Regions from separate parts of the Roseicyclus marinus genome, predicted to be linked through region 2. Evidence: riboswitches for the same ligand, from Rfam matches in the RefSeq annotation. Region 2 holds a riboswitch; the other holds the start of a gene.
What was found. Region 2 has a riboswitch for cobalamin ahead of AABA51_RS04360 (DUF4198 domain-containing protein). Riboswitches for the same ligand answer to the same signal wherever they lie in the genome.

Region 1: it holds a riboswitch for cobalamin, as region 2 does, so the genes downstream of both, AABA51_RS03730 (hypothetical protein) here and AABA51_RS04360 (DUF4198 domain-containing protein) in region 2, are expected to answer to the same signal.

What each region holds. Positions count from the first base shown of each region.
Region 1 covers NZ_AP027266.1:760,334-767,673, reverse strand. The annotation lists gene AABA51_RS03750 (DUF1850 domain-containing protein) at 1-6, opposite strand, end outside; gene AABA51_RS03745 (TAXI family TRAP transporter solute-binding subunit) at 3-965, opposite strand; gene AABA51_RS03740 (LysR substrate-binding domain-containing protein) at 1,082-2,014, opposite strand; gene AABA51_RS03735 (GMC family oxidoreductase) at 2,107-3,708, shown strand; cobalamin riboswitch at 3,786-3,980, shown strand; gene AABA51_RS03730 (hypothetical protein) at 4,088-4,399, shown strand; gene AABA51_RS03725 (ABC1 kinase family protein) at 4,396-5,715, opposite strand; gene AABA51_RS03720 (GGDEF domain-containing protein) at 5,768-6,829, opposite strand; gene AABA51_RS03715 (heme NO-binding domain-containing protein) at 6,826-7,340, opposite strand, start outside.
Region 2 covers NZ_AP027266.1:904,823-912,162, forward strand. The annotation lists gene AABA51_RS04345 (efflux RND transporter permease subunit) at 1-594, opposite strand, end outside; gene AABA51_RS04350 (efflux RND transporter periplasmic adaptor subunit) at 591-1,856, opposite strand; gene hemA (5-aminolevulinate synthase) at 1,883-3,139, opposite strand; cobalamin riboswitch at 3,421-3,625, shown strand; gene AABA51_RS04360 (DUF4198 domain-containing protein) at 3,765-4,556, shown strand; gene cbiM (cobalt transporter CbiM) at 4,561-5,178, shown strand; gene AABA51_RS04370 (cobalt ABC transporter permease) at 5,184-5,747, shown strand; gene cbiQ (cobalt ECF transporter T component CbiQ) at 5,751-6,530, shown strand; gene AABA51_RS04380 (energy-coupling factor ABC transporter ATP-binding protein) at 6,527-7,177, shown strand; gene cobF (precorrin-6A synthase (deacetylating)) at 7,190-7,340, opposite strand, start outside.

The DNA of each region.
Region 1 (7,340 bases), 140 kb from region 2:
GCTCACGGGCGCAGCGCGTCCGGGATCATGGTGCCGATTTCCTCGTAGTAGCGGATCGCACCGGGGTGCAACGGAACCGGGGTCGCCGCGATGGTGAACTCGACCGTGGTCTCGTTCGCCGCCGGGTGCACGGCCTGCAGATCGGCGATGTTCTCGAACATGGCGCGGGTGATCGCATAGGCCAGATCGTCCGACATCTCTTCGGAGACGACCAGAACGTTCGGGATGCCCAGAACGGTGATGTCGGAGTCGACACCGGTGTAGGTGCCGCCGGCCAGCGTGGTCACCGCAAAGGTCGCATCGGCGGCACGGGCCGCTTCGAGCTGGGCATCGGTCAGTTCGAGGATGACGATGTTGTTGGTGGTCGACAGGTTCAGGATCGAGGAGGTGGGCGCGCCCACCGACCAGAAGCCCGCGTCGATGTCACCATTGGCCAGCGCGTCGGCGGTTTCGTTGAAGTTCAGGCGCTGTTCTTCGATATCGTCATAGCTGATGCCGTTGGCCGACAGGATGGCTGCGGCATTGACCTCGGTGCCCGAACCCGGCGCGCCGATCGACACGCGCTTGCCGCGCAGATCGTCGAGCGAGGTGATGCCCGAGCCGTCCAGCGTCACGATCTGGACCATGTTGGCATAGAGCGAGGCGAGGCCGCGCACCATGGGCAGCTGCTGGCCTTCGAACCGGCCGGTGCCGGCATAGGCCTGTGCAACCGTATCGGCCAGCGCGATGGCGAGATCGGCGTCGCCGGTGGCGATCAGGCCCATGTTCTCGACGGATGCGCCGGTGACCTCGGCGGTGGCCGAATAGCCCTCGACCTGTGCGTTGATGATCTCGGCCAGACCGCCGCCCATCGGGTAATAGACGCCGCCGGTGCCGCCGGTGGCGATGGACAGCTGTTCCTGTGCGAAGGCGGGGGTTGCGACGGCGACCAGTGCACCGGCTGCGAGAGCCTTGAAGAACGACATGATTTTACCTCCCTGAAAGGTTTGTTGTCCGGCCCTTCTAAAGGCTCGGACGCCATGCGCCAAGCCCTTGAGGGATCATGCAATCCTGACGGGATCGAGTAATTTCGCACTCGCCTTCAGATGGAGCCCCGCGTGGACGGAACGGGCCCGGACACGAGCGGGCCAAGGGCCGCCATCTCGGCCACGAGCCAATCGGCGAAAAGCCGCGCCTCGGGGCGGGGATCGGTGGTTTTGGGGACAAGGACGAAATGCGCCTGATCATGCGGCAGCGTCAGGCGGGGTTCGACGCTGATCCGCCCCTGCGCCAGAAAGGGCCGTGCCAGATCGCGGGCCATCAGCGCGACACCAAGACCTGCGGCGACCATTTCGAGCGCGGCATGGGAACTGTCGACCGCGACGGCGCGACCGACGGAGGTTTCGGGGATACCGTGAAGCCGCGCAAAGCCTTCCCAGAAACTGTCGCACCCGATGATGTGGATCGCCCCCTGCCCCAGCATCGGGGCCAGCACGGCGAGCGGGTCAGGCCCGAAATCGATCCCCGGCGGGGCGACGACGACCGACCCCGGTTCCGTCAGCGGGCGGACATCCTCGACCGGCCAGCGCCCATCGCCGTAGCGGATATCGACATCGACCCGATCCTCGGGCGCCGTGTCGGCCCATGTCGACGAGCACAGCCTGAGGGGAATGCCCGGATGCAGCGCGCGAAAGGCGGAAATGCGCGGCGCAAGGCAGAGCACCGCGAAACTGGGCGGGGCGCGCACCACCAGGGGGCGGCCCTGGGCGACACCGAAAAGCCCCGCCGTGGCGCTCGCCAGATCCTCGAAGGCGCGGCGGACAGCGGGCAGATAGGATTGGCCCAGTTCGGTCAGCGCCACGCCGCGCGGCAGGCGGTGGAACAAGGGATAGCCCAGCCGCGCCTCGAGGCTGCGGATCTGCTGGCTGACGGCGGCGGGCGTCAGGCCCAGTTCGGCGGCGGCCGCGGTGAAGCCGCCAAGACGCGCTGCGGCCTCGAAACTGCGCAGCCAGGCAGGGGGCGGGAGATGTCGCATGAATGACCCCATTCCATTTAGGCCTTTCCCCCGTTTTCCATTGTTTGTCCGATGGCATCAAGCCTGCGATTTTCCGCGCGTCGGAGGAGCGATTGGACATCTGGGATTACATCATAATCGGGGCGGGATCGGCCGGATCGGTGCTGGCCGAACGGTTGAGCGCGGATGGGCGCGCGCGCGTTCTGGTGGTCGAGGCCGGCGGCACGGACCGGCGGCCCGACATCCGCGTGCCGATCGGCTATGGCCTTACGTTTCATGGCAAATCCGTGAACTGGCGGATGCATTCGGAACCGGACCCGGAACTGAACGGCCGCCGCATGTATTGGCCGCGCGGCAAGGGTCTGGGCGGATCATCCTCGATCAATGCCATGGTCTATGCCCGTGGCCTGCCCGGTGATTACGAGGATTGGGCGAGTGCCGGAAACCCCGGCTGGGGCGCGGCGGACGTGGCGCAGGTCTACGCCCGCGTCGAACGGCGCATCCATGCGGATGGGACACGGACGGGCAACGGGCCGCTCTGGGTCAGCGACCGCTCGCCGGAATTCCACCCCTTGGGACGGCATTACATCGACGCGATCCGCGCCTTGGGATTGCCCGAGGGCGACACCGTCACCGGCGAGGGCGCAGGCCCCTATTGCACCACGACCCGCAAGGGATGGCGGCATTCGGCGGCCGATGCATTCCTGCGGCCTGCCATGAAACGGCCGAACCTGCGGGTCATCACCGGGGCCGAGGTTCTGGGCCTGATGCTGGAGGGGCGGCGCGCGACCGGCATCCGCTATCGGCGCGGGGGCCAGATCATGACGGCAGAATGCCGGGGCGAGGTGATCTTGTCGGCGGGTGCGGTGAAATCCCCGCAACTTCTGCAAGTGTCGGGCATCGGACCGGGCGATCTGTTGCAGCGGATGGGCCTGCCCGTGGTGCTGGACGCGCCGGGCGTGGGAGGCGCGCTGCAAGATCATCTTGCCGTCACCTATACCTATCGCTGCGAGGAACCGACGCTGAACCAGGTGATGGGCAGCCGAAAGGGTCAGGTGATGGCGGCGCTGCGCTATGCGCTGTTCCGCGACGGCCCCTTCAGCCTGAGCGTGAACCAGATGGGCGGGCTTGTGCGGTCGCGGCCCGATCTGGCGCAGGCCGACATGCAGCTTTACTTCAACCCCTTGTCCTATTCGACCGTCTACCGCGACAAGCGCCCGCTGTTGCGGCCCGATCCATGGCCGGGCTTCATCATCTCGTTCAATCCCTGCCGCCCGACCAGCCGGGGGCGGATCGACATAGCCAGCCCCGATCCGACGGCCCAGCCCGCGATCCGGCCCAATTCGCTGTCCACCGCGCGCGACCTGGACGACATGGTCGCGGGCGGGCGGCTCATCGCCCAGCTGATGGAGGCGGAACCGCTCCGCAAGCTGGCGGTGGCGGCGCATGGGTTCAGCCCTGTCGGGCAGCAAGATGACGCGATCCTTGCCGATGCGCGGGACCGCGCGGGCACGGTCTATCACCCCTGCGGCACCTGTCGCATGGCCCCGCAAGAGGCGGGCGGCGTGGTCGATCCGACCTTGCGCGTGCATGGGATGGACCGGCTGCGCGTGGTCGATGCCTCGATCTTTCCCAACATCACCTCGGCCAACACGAATGCGCCCGTGATCATGGCCGCGATGCGGGCGGCCGATCTGATCCTGTCGGGAGCCTGAGGCGCGAGGCCGGGACGGGTCTCGCCCGCGCCCCGCGCTTTGTCGCGGCGATATGGCTTGACCGGCGCGCGGCGGCGGCGTCTGATGGTGGTGATGGTGACCGGGGGCGATGCCTTCGGTCTGAAAAGGGAACGCGGTGAAAACCCGCGGCTGCCCCCGCAACTGTGAGCGGCGAGCGACCCCGATGAACCACTGGGCAAAAGACCGCCCGGGAAGGATCGGACGAGCCCAGACCCGCAAGCCAGGAGACCTGCCATCGCCCTTGAACCGAAACCCGGGCGGGGTGTCCGGACAGGAGTGATCGACATGCGAGCAGACCCGCGCCGCGCCCCCTCACGCCTGCCCTTTGCGGCACTCGCCCCCTTGCGCGGAGGGCGCAATGCTGACCGAAAAGACGCTGATCCAGCTCTTGAGCCACCAGGGACCGGAGGCCGCGCCTGAGCGGGCGCGCGAGCTGGGGCAATTGGGCTACATGCAATGGCTGGGCGGATTGCCCGGGGATGCCCCCTATCCGCAGACGGCGCTTGCGGCACTGCGGCTGGCCGAACCCTATGCCGGGGCATCGGGCGCGGTGGCGGAATTCTGCGCGCTGCTGGCCGCGTCGCTGACCTTGCCGCTGACACCGCTTGACCTGTCCCTGCCCCTACCCCGCAGGCGCGGCGGCGCGCGGACGCGGCGGCTGTCGCTTTAGGCGAAGGACCGCACAAGGGCCGCGACATCAACCGTCGCGCCCAGTCGCGTGGCGAGCAGATACAGACCCCCGATCTTGCGTTGCAGGAAAAGGGTTTCGGGCGGCGGCAGGTGCCACAATTCGCGCTCGCCGCCGATCTCCATCCCGCGTTTCCGTAGGCGGTCGGCGAAATCATTGCCCCGGAAATCGAAGGGCCCCGGCCCGCGCAACAGCGTGAAGCCCATCTCGGACATGTCGAGGATGGTCTGGCGATGCATGTCTGACAGGCCCGGCTTGATGAACCCGATCCCCTCGAGCGCGGCCAGAACGCCGGGTTGGTCATGGTCAAGGCCCGCGCGCAGAAGGGTGCGATAGGCCTCGGCCACGGGCGAGGAAATCTCGCGCGTGGCGCCGAAATCCAGAAGCACGATCTGACCCGTGTCGGGCCGCCAGCGGTAATTGGCGAAATTCGGGTCCGTCTGCATCAGGCGAAACTCGAACAATTCGCGCAGGCACAGCTCCAGTAGCGCGCTGACCGCCCGGTCGCGGATCGCGGGCGAGGCATGGGCCAGCGTTTCGATGGGTTCGGAGCGTTCAAAGCTCATGGCAAGCGCTGCCGGGCGGGTGCGGCTGTCGTCGAGCCGGGGCACGACGAAGCGCGCATCACCTGCCAGAAGCGCGCCGAAGCGCGCCAGCGCCGCGCCTTCGCGGGCGTAATCGGCTTCTTCGTGGAGTTGGACGCGCGCCTCGGCCATCAGGGGTTTGAGGTCGAGTTCGGCGGGCCAGAGACCGGACCAGCGGATCAGCGCCGCGACATTGTCGAGATCGCTGTCGATGGCCTCGCGGACGCCGGGATATTGCAGTTTCACGGCCAGCGTTTCGCCCTCGGGGGTCGTGGCGCGGTGAACCTGCCCGATGGAGGCGGCGGCAAGTGGCGTCGTGTCGAAACTGCGGAAAAGCTTGCGGAAATCTGGGCCGTAGGCGGTTTGTAGCACCTGCTTCAACTGCTGCGGCGGCATCACATGGGCCTGCGCGCGGAGCCGCGACAGGATCGCCTCCAGCTCGGGCGGCAAAAGATCGCCCGCCTCCATCGACAGAAGCTGGCCGAGTTTCATCGCCGCCCCGCGCATTTCGGACAGGCGGTCGGCCAGGCGGGTGATGTTGGCGGGCGTCATGACCAGATCGGCAAGGCGCGGGCGCTGACCCCGCAACAGCGCCTGCGCACCGCTGAGCGCCACGCCACCCGCAAGGCCGGTGGCCAGCCCGCCCATGCTGCGCGCGCGGGCGAACCGGCCTGCGGGCACGGGATGGGGGCGAAGATCGTTGGACCTGGTCATGGGGGCCTGCGCTGCGACGGATCAGGGCCAGATAGCGCCGCGGTGTCCCCGCTCAATCCCCCGGCGGATATGCCACGCCATCCGCCGCGCGGCGGGCAGCCGGGGCGACAGGCGGGACATGCGCCGCCCAGCGCCGGCGCCCGGCGCGTTTGGCGGCATAAAGCGCGGCATCGGCATCGGCCAGTAGGCGGGTCAGATCGGGCCGCTTGGGATAATCCACGCTGGCCGCGAACCCGATGGAGGCGGAGACCCGGCACAGATGATCCTGAAAGGGCAAGGGTTCCTCGATCGTGGCGATGAGGCGGGCTGCGACCTGTTCCATCTCGGCCCGCCCGGCGCAGTCTCGGAGCAGCACGAGGAATTCGTCGCCGCCGACACGACCCGCCAGATCGCGCTGCCGCAGCTGGTGGCGCAAGATCGCGCCCACGCGTTCCAGGACGGCATCGCCTGCGGCATGTCCGAAACTGTCATTGACCTGTTTGAACAAATCGAGGTCGAGATGCATGATTCCGAAATCCTGTGTCGGGTCGTCAAGGCAGCGGGCGATGGCGGCATCCATCGCGCGGCGGTTGGCCAGACCGGTCAGGGGATCGCTCAGGGCCTGCGCCTCGGCCTCGGCACGGGCGGCGTCGAGGCGTTGGGACAGGTGGCGCGACAGCGCCATCGTCGCGCTGTTGGCCTCGTGCAGGTAGAGCAGTTCGACAGTCTGGTCACAGGGCGAGAAATCGTTGAGCGTCAGGCCGAATTCCGAAACCGCGCGGGCAAAGGACAGGCCCAGCGAAATGTCGAGGATCAGGCCGGTTCCCGCAGGCAGCGTGGTCAGCGCCCCGCGCAGCGGCAGGTCGGGCGCATTGCGCAGGACAAGCCCGAGGCGTTGACCGGCCAGCGCCTCGAGCCCCGGCATCGTGGCGACCCGCGACGGTCGGCGCAATTCGATCAGCCGAAAGAGCGGCAGGCCCGCCAGCGGGCCGCGCCGCGCCATCTTGGTCAGGGTGGGGCCCGCCTGCACCACGCGCCCCTCGGGATCGGCCCAAAGATGCATCGGCATCAGCACGTCGAGCGCACCACCCGACAGGCCGATCACCCGGTCAAGGCTGGGCGGAAGGCCGATCATGCCCGCACCCGCCCCGGATCGAAGCGGCGCCCAGTCGAAAAGGCCGGGTCGAGCAACTGCACCTCGAGCCGTTCGACCGCCCCATCAAGCCCGTCGAGCCGCAAAAGCGCGAGCGCCCCGTAATCATCGGCCATGGCGCGCAGGCAACCCATCAGGATCGGCCCGATTCCCGGCAGCGACCAGCGGGCGTGGATCGTGAACGTCGCCGCATCGCGGCGTTCCAGCACGATCTGCGGCAGGTCCAGATCGGGCATCGCCAGCCGCCCGCGATCGCCCAATTCCTCGAGCGAATGGAGGAAATCGACGAAACCGGCACCGGAAAACCGCATCAGGCGGCGCAACGGTTCAAGGTGCGGATCGGTCACCAGCCAAGTCCCGATGTCCTCCAGCAGCACGTTGGGCGGCTTGTGCAGCACGTGGCAGGCGGCGTCGAAACAGGCCAGCGTCATCGCGTCAGGATAGTCGAGCATCGCTTCGAAATCGTCGAAGGGCAGGCCCGCCTGTCCCCGAA
Region 2 (7,340 bases):
CAGATCGGCGGCGGCGAGCGCGGCGGCATCGGGTCGGATCGTCAGGCGGTCGCGGCGCAGCCCGCGCAGGGTGATGTCGGTCAGCCCCTCGATCTCGCGCAGCGCGGGGAGGATGGTCGTTTCGACCGTCCGGCTGGCCCGGACAAGATCGCCGTCGCCCGGAATGACCGCGAGGTCCAGCAGGGCCAGTTCGCGCGAGGCGCGGGCGCGGATATCGGCGATGCGAAAGGCGATGGCCGAGGTCGGGGCCAGGGCGTTGATCCGGTCGGAGACGGCGGCGAGCGTGTCTTGCGCCAGTCCGGCATCGCGCAGGTTCAGGGTCACGCGCAGATCGGTGGCCGTGATCTCGCTGGAGATGGCCCCCACCTGCGGCAGGGCGGCAAGGGCGCGTTCGAGCGGCTGGGCAAGGTCGCGGTCCATGGCGGCAAGCGTCGCATCCTCGGCCACGAGGCGGAGCACGATGCGGTTCTGGCCGAGGTCGGGCAGGTGGGTCAGGGGCATCTGGCCTGCCGCGCGCAGCCCCAGGATCGTCAGGAGCGCGATGGCGACCAGCGGCAGGATGGGGCGGCGCAGGGCCCAGTCGGACAGGGTCATGGCAGGTCCCGTCCGGGCCGCGACGCGATTGCGGCCTCTTGCCAGGGGGTCGCGGGCGCGGGGGCCGTTTCGGGTGTCGGGCTGTCGGCCGACAGGGGCCGCACGGCATCGCCGTCCCGCACGATCGCGCCGGCGCGCGCCACATAGGGCGCGCCTTCGGGCAGGCCGCCGAGGATTTCGGCCCGCGCCTCGCCGGGGCGCGCGGCCAGCGTGACGGGCGTTGCGACGGCGCGGCCATCGATCACGCGCAAGACGCCCGGGCCGCCGGGCAGGGCCACCAGCGCCGAGAGGGGCACCGTCAGGGCGAGGCGGGTATCGGTGGTGATCTCGGCCCGGATGCCGGTGCCGGGCTGGATGAGCGCGCCGTCGATGTCCGGGGGGAGGTCGACCCGCACCTCGGCAAGGCCGCCCGTGGCGGCATCGCCCGGTCGGGTGCCGCTGACGCGGCCCTCGAGCAGCCGGTTGCCGGGCAGCCAGATCCGGGCCGCGTCACCGGGAGCGATGCGCGACAGGGCATCGGGCGTGACCTGCAGCACCGCCTGCATCCGGTCCGCGACGGCGATGCTCAGAAGGGGGGTGCCCGCGGGCGGGGTCGCGCCCGGTTCCATCGCGACCTGCAGGACGCGGCCATCGGCGGGCGCGGTGATGACCATCCCGGCCAGGTGCCGTTCGGCGGCGGCAAGGCGCACGCGCATGCGCTCGGCCTGGGCCATGGCCATGTCGAGGCGCGCATGGGCCGCTTCCACGTCGAGCGATGCCCGGTCGCGGGCGCGTTCGGCATCATGGCGCTGTCCCGCCGAGGAGGCCCCGGTCTGGGCCAGCTGGACGAGCATGTCGAAGGCCGCGAGGCGCTGCTCGAGATCAGTTTCGGCCTGGGTCAGTTGCGACCGGGCGACGCGCACATCGGCAAGGGCCGCGCGCAGGTCCTCGTGGGCGAGGGCGAGCTGGCGGGCGGCATCTTCGGTGTCGAGGCGGGCGAGGACCTGTCCGGCCTGCACGAGATCGCCGGGGCGCAGGTCCATCCAGCGGACGGGTGCCTGCGCGGGGGGCATGGGCACATGCAGGATGTCAGCGGGGGCGATGCGGCCGAAAGCCGGCAAGAGATCGCTGAGCGCATCGGTGGCGGCGTGATCCACGGTGACGGGAACGGGGCCGATCGCGTGGCGGCCGCCGCCCAGTTCGGTCGCGGTCAGGGGCCCGAGCGCGACAGGGGCCGCAAGAAGCGCCAGCGCCGGAAGTGCGAGGTATTTCATCCATGCCATGGCCGTGTCTCCGGGCTGGGGGAGGGTCAGGCGCAGAGCGCGGTGCGGTTGAGCGCGCATTGCGACCACAGGCCGTCGAGCGCGCGCACGAGCTTGTCCATCTCGGCGCGCCCATGCAGCGGCGAGGGGGTGAAGCGCAGCCGTTCGGTGCCGCGCGGCACGGTGGGGAAGTTGATCGGCTGCACGTAGATCCCGTGCCGGTCCAGCAGCATGTCGGACAGGGTCTTGGTATGGACCGGGTCGCCCACGATGACCGGTACGATATGCGATCCGTGGTCGAGGATCGGCAGGCCCAGACCCTTGAGCCGGGTCTTGAGAATTCGGGCGGCGGCCTGGTGCATCGTGCGCAGTTCGGGGTCGCGCTTGAGATGCGCCACCGAGGCCGCCGCCCCCGCCGCGATCGCGGGCGGAAGGGAGGTCGTGAAGATGAAGCCGGGGGCATAGCTGCGGATCGCGTCGCACATCCGCGCGCTGGCCGCGATATAGCCGCCCATCACGCCATAGGCCTTGGCCAGCGTGCCGTTGATGATGTCGATCCGGTCCATCAGCCCGTCGCGTTCCGCGACCCCGGCACCACGCGGGCCATACATGCCGACGGCATGGACCTCGTCGATATAGGTCAGGGCGCCGAATTCATCGGCGATGTCGCAGATCGCGGCGATGGGTCCGAAATCGCCATCCATGGAATAGATGCTTTCGAAGGCGATGAGCTTGGGGGCGGCGGGATCGTCGGCGGCGATGAGCGCGCGCAGGTGGTCCATGTCGTTGTGGCGGAAGATGCGCTTGGCCCCGCCGTTGCGGCGGATGCCCTCGATCATCGAGGCGTGGTTGAGTTCGTCCGAATAGATGATCAACCCCGGCAGGAGCTTGGGCAGGGTCGAGAGCGTCGCGTCATTGGCGACATAGGCGGAGGTGAAGACAAGCGCCGCCTCCTTGCCATGCAGATCGGCCAGTTCGGCCTCGAGCGCCTTGTGGTGCACCGTGGTGCCCGAGATGTTGCGCGTGCCGCCCGAGCCCGCACCGGTCGCGTCAAGTGCTGCATGCATCGCGGCCAGAACGGCGGGATGCTGGCCCATGCCGAGGTAATCATTGCCGCACCAGACCGTGATCGGGGCGCTGTCGCCGTTTTGCTTGCGCCAGGTCGCATGGGGGAAATGCCCCCGGTCGCGTTCGATGTCGATGAAGGTGCGGTAGCGGCCTTCGGCATGGAGCTGGCCCAGGGCGGCATCGAGGGCTGCGGCGTGTTTTTCGGGGCGGGAGGGCGCGGCACCCACGCGCGCCATCCCGGCGCAGGCCCTGTCGCCCGTGGTGCGCGTGCAGTGCCGGCACGTCGTGCAAGACGGTTTTGCCGCGTGAAAATGATCTGTCATGTCCTGTCCCCGGTTCGCGGCCCGATGGGGCCGATGACCTTTGGAGGCCAAGCTAGGCGCGATGAGAGGCGCGCTGCACCGCGCAAGGTATCACCCGTGTTCGGACCTTGGTCTGAGGTCATGGGGTGGGATGAGGCGAGTTGGCGCGCGCGGCACACCCATGGCGCGTATTGACGGCGGGCCCGTCCATGCGTCATGACGGTGGCGTGATCGGTTCCATCCCTTCCCGGGCTGGAGGCAAGAGGGAACGCGGTGGGGCATGCGTGCATGCCGAATCCGTGGCTGTCCCCGCAACTGTGAGCGGCGAGTTCGGCTGATGATGCCACTGGAGCGATCCGGGAAGGCCAGCCAGAATGAAGAACCGCGAGCCAGGAGACCTGCCGGTCATGCGTGCCCCAGCCGGGGCGCGGCCATCTGGACGCCGGGGAAACGCGTCTGGCTTGGGCGCGTCCGTGTCTTGGGCCGTGCTCCCGCCATATCTCCCCGTCCGTCCTTTCCAGGCGCGGCATGACCGCCGCACGTGAGAAAGAGGACGTTGATGAATCTTGGAAAGACCCTGCTGGCCGCGTTCGCCGCCGCCAGCCTGCCGATGACAGCTTCGGCGCATTTTCTTTTGACCTATACCGAAGAGGCCGTTTTCCAGGGCACCGGGGAAATCCCGGTCAAGCTGATCTTCTGGCATCCGATCGACAACGGGCCGGTCATGGATCTGGCCCTGCCGCGCGAATTCTACATGATCCATCGCGGCGAGCGGACGGACCTGTCGGACACTCTGCAACCCGTTGTTTTCCAAGGGGCCGAGAACAGCGGCGCGGCGTTCCTGGGCAGCGTGCCGATCCGGCGGTCTGGCGATTATGTTCTGGTGACGGTGCCCGAGCCCTATTACGAGGAAAGCGAGGATATCTATATACAGCAGATCACGCGGTCTTTTCTGAGCCGCAACGGCCTGCCCAGCGATTGGGACAGCATCATGGGCCTGCCGGCCGAGATCCAGCCCTTGAACCGGCCCTACAACGTGCTGGTCGGATCGACCTTTACGGGCCGTGTGCTGGCGGCGGGCGAGCCGGTGGCCGGGGCCGAGATCGAGATCGAATACATCGCCTCTGCCCCCGATATCGCGGGCAGCGCCACGACCCCGCCCACGATCACGCCGCCCGCAGGCGGCACGCTGGTCGCGATCAGTGATGTGAACGGCTATTTCACCTTTGGCATTCCGCGCGCGGGATGGTGGGGGTTTGCCGCGCTGGGCGTGGGGGTCGAGACCGAGTTCCAGGGCAAGGAATTGTCGCAAGACGCGGTGATCTGGGTCCACGCGAGCGAGCTGGAGTGACGCGATGCATATCGTCGACGGGGCGCTTGCGAACGAGGTGGTGATCGGGGGGGCGGCGTTGGCCGTGGGCGGTGTCGCGCTGGGTCTGAAGGCGCTGCCGCTGGAAAAGATCCCGGCGGCGGGCGTTCTGGCCGCGACGTTTTTCGTGGCCTCGCTCATCCATGTTCCGGTCGGCCCGTCCTCGGTGCATCTGATCCTGAACGGTCTGGCGGGGCTTGTGCTGGGCTGGGCCGCCTTTCCCGCGCTCTTTGTGGGGCTTTTGTTGCAGGCGGTGTTCTTTGGTTATGGCGGGTTCACGGTTCTGGGGGTCAATACGGTGAACATCGCCCTGCCCGCCGTGCTGGTGGGCATCGTGTTCGGGCCCTTGATCGCGCGCGGCTCGCCGGTGATGGCGGCGATCTGGGCCGGGATCGGGGGGGCGCTGGCCATCGCGGGGACGACGCTGATGGTGGCGCTGGCGCTGATGTTTTCGGGCGATGCGTTCCTGGCGGCGGCGCATTTCGTGCTTTTTGCCCATCTGCCCATCGTCGCGGTCGAGGCGCTGTTGTCGGCGGCGGCGGTCTACCTGGCCTGCCAGGTCAAGCCCGACCTGTTCCGGACGATCCGGGGGGCGCGCACGTGAGGGGGATGTTCCTGGGCCTGGCGCTGAGTGTCCTGCCGATGGCGGCAGAGGCGCATAATGTCATCGCCTCGGTCTTTGCGGCGGGGCGCCAGATCGAGGGGGAGATCGGGTTTTCCGATGGCCAGATGGCTGCCGGTGCGCTGGTCGAGGTGTTCGACGCCGATGGCAACCGGCTGGCGGAAGTGACGACCGACGAGGAGGGGTTTTTCCTTTATACGCCGACGGCGCCCGTCATCCATGTCTTTCGCTCGGACCTTGGGGCGGGGCATCTGGCGCTGATGTCGATGCCTGCCCATGAGGTCGCCACGATCATGGGGCTTGCCGCGCCCGATCCGGTGACGGCCGAGGCGGGCGGGGCTGTGGAGGCACAGGGGAGTGCCGTGTTGGGCGAGGCGGAGCGCGCGGCGCTTGCCGCGATGATCCGGCAGGAAATCCGCCCGCTGCGCCAAGAGCTTACGGCCTACAGGACCCAGAATGACCTGCAGACGATCCTGGGCGGGATCGGCTATATCCTGGGCCTGTTCGGGCTGGGGTTCTACCTGGCCGCCCGTCGCAAGTTGAAGGGCTGAGCGATGGCGCAGGTCCTGTCCCCGCAACAGGTGGCGCTCGACCCCGAGGGCAGGCTGTCGGGCTGGCTGGGTGATGTCGATCCGCGGTTGCGCATCCTGGCCGCGAGCCTGTTCGCGCTGGTCGTGGTGGCCTGCGCGTCGCTGCCGGTGCTGGCGCTGGCCTTCGGCCTGTCGTTGGCCCTGTTGCTGGGATCGCGCCTGCCGCTGGGGCGGATGCTGAAGCGGATGGCGGCGATGGACGGGTTCATCCTGTTCACGCTTGCGATCTTGCCCTTTTCGGTGCCGGGGGATGCGATTTTCACGCTCTGGGGCTTTGACGCGACATGGCAGGGCGTGGCGCTGGCCGTCGAGATCGCGCTGACGGCCAATGCCGTCGTGCTGGCGCTTCTGGTGCTGGTGGGCACGATGGAGCCCGTGGTGCTGGGCCATGCGCTTTACGCGTTGCGGATGCCTGCGGGGCTGGTGCAGCTGATGATGTTCTCGATCCGCTACATCGATGTGCTGCGCGCGGAATACCTGCGGCTGCGGGTCGCGATGAAGGTGCGCGGCTTTCGCCCCGGCACGAACCGGCATACCTATCGCAGCATGGGATACCTGGTGGGCATGATGCTGGTGCGCGCCGTGGAACGGTCGGAACGGATCATGGACGCGATGAAATGCCGGGGCTTCACGGGGCAGATACACCTGCACCGCGATTACAGGCTGCGGGGGCTTGATGCGGTTTTCGCGGGGGGGAGCGTTTTGGCGATGAGCCTGCTTGTCGGGATGGAGCTGGTCCTGTGAGCCTGATCGAGCTGAGGGGCATCCATTTCGCCTATCCCCGCGCCGAGCCGATCCTGCGCGACGTGTCGCTGCGGCTGGGGGCGGGGGAACGGCTGTCGCTGGTCGGGCCGAACGGCGTGGGGAAATCGACGCTGCTCAAGATCATCGTGGGGCTGCTCAGGCCGCAGGCGGGCGAGGTCCGGGTGCTGGATGCGCCAAGGCAGGCGGAGGCCGATTTCATCGAGGTGCGCCGCCGGGTCGGATTGGTGTTCCAGGATGCCGATGATCAGCTGTTCTGCCCGACCGTGGCCGAGGACATTGCCTTTGGCCCGTTGAACCTTGGCCGGAGCCGTGAGGAGGCGATGGGCATCGTCGATGACGTGCTGGGGCGGCTGGGGCTGATGCATCTGCGCGACCGGATCACGCATCACCTGTCGGGGGGCGAGAAGCGGCTGGTGACGCTGGCGACCGTGTTGGCGATGGAGCCGGAGGTCCTGCTGCTCGACGAGCCGACCAATGCGCTGGATGCGGAGAACTGGGCGCGGCTGGTGGAGATCCTGAGCGGGTTGCCGCAGGCCATCTTGCTCGTGTCGCATGATCCGGCCTTCCGCGAGCGGATCGCGCCCTGTGCCTTCAACCTGACCAAGGGGCATCTGGAGGCCGTGTAGCGCCTGTCCCGGTCAGTCGCCGCGCCGCAAGAGATAGGTGTCCATGATCCAGCCGTGTTCGGCGCGCGCCCGGGCCCGCATCTCGAGGATGCGGGGGGTGGCTTCGGACAGGGGGCCCGAGGCGAGGATCTGGTTCTTCATCCCCAGATAGGCCCCCCACCAG